DNA from 2 places in the Streptomyces sp. P9-A2 genome. Region 1 is predicted to be linked to the other one. Evidence: predicted binding sites of a transcription regulator. Region 1 holds the regulator's gene; the other holds the start of a gene.

Region 1 (2,198 bases):
GGGTGCGGCGGGAGCGGATCCGTCCGTCGCCCGCGCACTCCGGGCACGGGTTCGGGACGACGGTGCCGAATCCCTGGCACTGCGGGCAGGGGCGCGAGGTCATGACCTGGCCCAGGAAGGACCGCGTGACCTGCGAGACCTCGCCCCGGCCGCGGCACATGTCACAGGTCTGCGCGGTGGTGCCGGGTGCGGCGCCCTCACCGCTGCAGGTGGTGCAGACGACCGCCGTGTCGACCTGGATGTCCTTGGTCGTGCCGAACGCGGCCTCGTCCAGCTCGACTTCGAGGCGGATCATCGCGTCCTGGCCGCGGCGGGTGCGCGAGCGCGGACCGCGTTGCGACGCCGTGCCGAAGAACGCGTCCATGATGTCGGAGAAGTTCCCGAAGCCGCCCGCGCCGAAGCCGCCCGCGCCACCGCCGCCGGCCTGCTGGAGCGGGTCGCCGCCGAGGTCGTAGACCTGTTTCTTCTGCGGGTCCGACAACACCTCGTAGGCGGCGTTGATCTCCTTGAACCGTTCCTGCGTCTTCGGATCCGGGTTGACGTCCGGATGCAGCTCGCGGGCGAGTCGCCGGAAGGCCTTCTTGATCTCTTCCTGCGACGCGTCCCGGCGTACGCCGAGTACGGCGTAATAGTCGGTGGCCACTTACGACTCCGCCAGGATCTGTCCGACGTACCGTGCCACTGCGCGTACCGCTCCCATCGTTCCCGGGTAATCCATGCGTGTCGGTCCGACCACGCCGAGCTTGGCAACAGCCTCGCCGCCCGAACCGTAGCCCACCGACACGACGGACGTGGAGTTGAGTCCCTCGTGGGCGTTCTCATGACCGATACGGACGGTCACGCCCGGATCCTTCGCCTCTCCGAGCAGCTTGAGAAGCACGACCTGCTCCTCGAGCGCCTCCAGAACAGGCCGGATCACCAAGGGAAAGTCATGTCCGAAGCGGGTCAGATTGGCGGTGCCGCCGATCATCAACCGCTCCTCGTTCTCCTCGACCAGTGTCTCCAGCAGAGTGGAGAGCACGGTCGAGACCGTACCGCGTTCCTCGGGGTCGAATCCCTCGGGAAGGTCCTCGACCAGGGATGGTACGTCGGTGAAACGGCGGCCCGCGACACGGCTGTTGAGCCGCGCCCGCAGATCCGCCAGGGTCGCCTCGCCGACCGGCGCCGGGCAGTCGACCATGCGTTGCTCGACTCGCCCGGTGTCCGTGATCAGCACCAGCATGGCGCGCGCGGGCGCCATCGCGAGCAGTTCCACGTGCCGCACGGTCGAGCGGGTCAGCGACGGGTACTGCACGACGGCGACCTGCCGGGTGAGCTGCGCGAGCAGCCGCACCGTGCGGGCCACGACGTCGTCCAGGTCGACGGAGCCCTCGAGGAAGTTCTGGATGGCGCGCCGCTCGGGCGCGGTCATCGGTTTGACGCCGGCGAGCTTGTCCACGAAGAGCCGGTAGCCCTTGTCGGTGGGGATGCGCCCGGCGCTGGTGTGCGGCTGGGCGATGAAGCCCTCGTCCTCCAGGGCCGCCATGTCGTTGCGCACGGTGGCCGGGGAGACGCCGAGGTTGTGACGCTCGGTGAGGGCCTTGGAGCCGACGGGCTCCTCGGTACCGACGTAGTCCTGGACGATGGCGCGCAGCACCTGGAGCCTGCGTTCACTGAGCATCACGCATACCTCCTCAAACCGTCCGCCCGGTACCTTCTCTGGCACTCTTCGCACGCGAGTGCCAGACTCCCCGCCCAGTGTACGACCGGGGGGTACTCCCCGGGCAAGGCCGGTCCCGCACCGTCCCGCACCGTCGCGCACCGTCGCGCACCGTCGCGCGGCGAAAGCCGTAGGCCGTTAGCGTCGCGGTATGACGGTGGCTTGGGAAGAGTCGGGATGGGAACGGCTGGCGCCGGGAGTGGGGCGGTGCCGGCTTCCGGTGTGGGACTGCACGGTGGGGCTCGTGGCCGGTACCGGCGCGGTGCTGCTCGTGGACGCCGGTTCGTCCCTGCGCGAGGGCGCGCGGTTGCGGGCCGAGGCGCAGGCGCTCGCCGGGCGGCGTGTGACGCATCTCGCGCTCACCCATCCCCACTTCGACCATGTGCTGGGGGCGGCGGTGTTCGCGGGCGCGGAGGTGTTCGGCGCGGTGGGCCTGGACACGGTGCTGGCGCGGGGCCGCGAGGAACTGTGCGCGGACGCGGAGCGCCACGGTCTGGAC
Region 2 (2,198 bases), 1.1 Mb from region 1:
GCCTTCGCGTTGCGAACGGCGTCCTCGATGCGGTGCTTGCGCTCCTTGAGCTCCACCTCGGTGGCGGCACCGGCCTTGATGACCGCGACACCGCCGGCGAGCTTCGCCAGGCGCTCCTGCAGCTTCTCGCGGTCGTAGTCCGAGTCGCTGTTCTCGATCTCGGCGCGGATCTGGTTCACGCGGCCCTGGACCTGGTCGGTCGAGCCGGCACCGTCGACGATGGTGGTCTCGTCCTTGGTGATGACGACCTTGCGGGCACGGCCCAGAAGGTCGACCGTGGCGTTCTCCAGCTTGAGGCCGACCTCCTCGGAGATGACCTCACCGCCCGTGAGGATGGCGATGTCGCCGAGCATGGCCTTACGGCGGTCGCCGAAGCCCGGGGCCTTGACCGCGACGGACTTGAAGGTGCCGCGGATCTTGTTGACGACCAGGGTCGACAGGGCCTCGCCCTCGACGTCCTCGGCGATGATCAGCAGCGGCTTGCCCGACTGCATGACCTTCTCCAGGAGCGGCAGCAGGTCCTTGACGCTGCCGATCTTGGAGTTGGCGATCAGGATGTACGGGTCGTCGAGCGACGCCTCCATACGCTCCATGTCGGTGGCGAAGTACGCCGAGATGTAGCCCTTGTCGAAGCGCATACCCTCGGTGAGTTCCAGCTCCAGACCGAAGGTCTGGGACTCCTCGACGGTGATGACGCCTTCCTTGCCGACCTTGTCCATGGCCTCGGCGATGAGCTCGCCGATCTGGGTGTCGGCGGCGGAGATGGAGGCCGTGGAGGCGATCTGCTCCTTGGTCTCGACGTCCTTCGCCTGCTCCAGCAGGGCACCGGAGACGGCCTCGACGGCCTTCTCGATACCGCGCTTGAGGGCCATCGGGTTGGCGCCGGCGGCTACGTTGCGCAGGCCCTCCTTGACCAGGGCCTGGGCGAGAACGGTCGCGGTGGTCGTACCGTCACCGGCGACGTCGTCCGTCTTCTTGGCGACTTCCTTGACCAGCTCGGCGCCGATCTTCTCGTACGGGTCCTCGAGCTCGATCTCCTTGGCGATGGACACACCATCGTTGGTGATCGTGGGAGCGCCCCACTTCTTCTCGAGGACGACGTTGCGGCCCTTGGGGCCGAGCGTCACCTTGACGGCGTCCGCGAGCTGGTTCATGCCGCGCTCGAGGCCGCGCCGTGCCTCCTCGTCGAACGCGATGATCTTGGCCATGTGAAGTGGTCCCTCCAGGACTGGGGGTGATGACTCCAGGACCGCGCCCGCGCCCGCGACGGACGGCTCACAGACCCGGTGGTTCCTTGCTCCACCGGTCCTGCGGGCCTCACCGACCCGGTCCTTACGTTGTCACTCTCACCTTCAGAGTGCTAACGCAATGATTAGCACTCGACCCATGCGAGTGCAAGCGCCTTCGAGGATCGGCGGGCGACTCAGCCACCCGCGAACACCCCGGCCAAGACGGACGGCGCGACGAATCAGGGCAGGAGACAGGGACGGAGGCAAGGGCTGAGCAGGGACGGAAGCAGAGGCGGGGGAAGAGGCGGCGTCGGAAGCGGAGGGGCGGGCACGTCCTGACCTCCGGCCGACCTCCGGGCCGAGCCACGGGGCGGGGCGCGGGCCGAGCCACGGGGCGGGGCGGGGCGAGCCGCGGGGCCCGGGGCCGGCCCCGGGCAAGGCGAAGGGCTCGCGCCCCCGGGGCGAACCCCGGAGACACGAGCCCTTCACTGGCAGGAAAATTCTTGTGGTTGCCGGTAACGCGTTCAGGCGGTGACGCGAACCATGTCGGCCTGTGGGCCCTTCTGGCCCTGCGAGATCTCGAATTCGACCCGCTGACCCTCTTCAAGGGTGCGGTAGCCGTCCATCTGGATCGCGCTGTAGTGGACGAAAACATCCGCACCACCGTCGACCGCGATGAAGCCGTATCCCTTCTCCGCGTTGAACCACTTGACGGTGCCCTGAGCCATGCCTAACTCCCCTATTACTGGCCCTTGCACAGATCCGCACTTCGCGGATCCGGGTCAGACCTCACTCCCCAAACGGTTGGGGGCGTGCGCCGGAACGCGTCGACCGCGGCTGAATGTATCTGCCCAACTGCCCTCTGCAACAGGTCAATCGGACGAGAAATCTCGACGACGCCGGTCCGGAATATGACGGCAGTTCGTCCGATTCCAGGGCAAGCCAGACCGGACAAACACCACAAAAGCC

What was found. Region 1 encodes HrcA, which represses chaperone genes, less so after heat shock. Its sites were predicted from a motif close to TTNGCACTCNGNNNNNCNGAGTGCNAA; they were not measured.
Region 2: groL (chaperonin GroEL) is a predicted target of HrcA. The motif match lies at 1,373-1,399, and genes of this name have one in related genera.

What each region holds. Positions count from the first base shown of each region.
Region 1 is NZ_JAZIFX010000001.1:2,546,268-2,548,465, forward strand. It holds gene dnaJ (molecular chaperone DnaJ) at 1-643, opposite strand, end outside; gene hrcA (heat-inducible transcriptional repressor HrcA) at 644-1,660, opposite strand; gene V4Y04_RS11600 (MBL fold metallo-hydrolase) at 1,851-2,198, shown strand, end outside.
Region 2 is NZ_JAZIFX010000001.1:3,652,912-3,655,109, forward strand. It holds gene groL (chaperonin GroEL) at 1-1,208, opposite strand, end outside; gene V4Y04_RS16470 (cold-shock protein) at 1,754-1,957, opposite strand.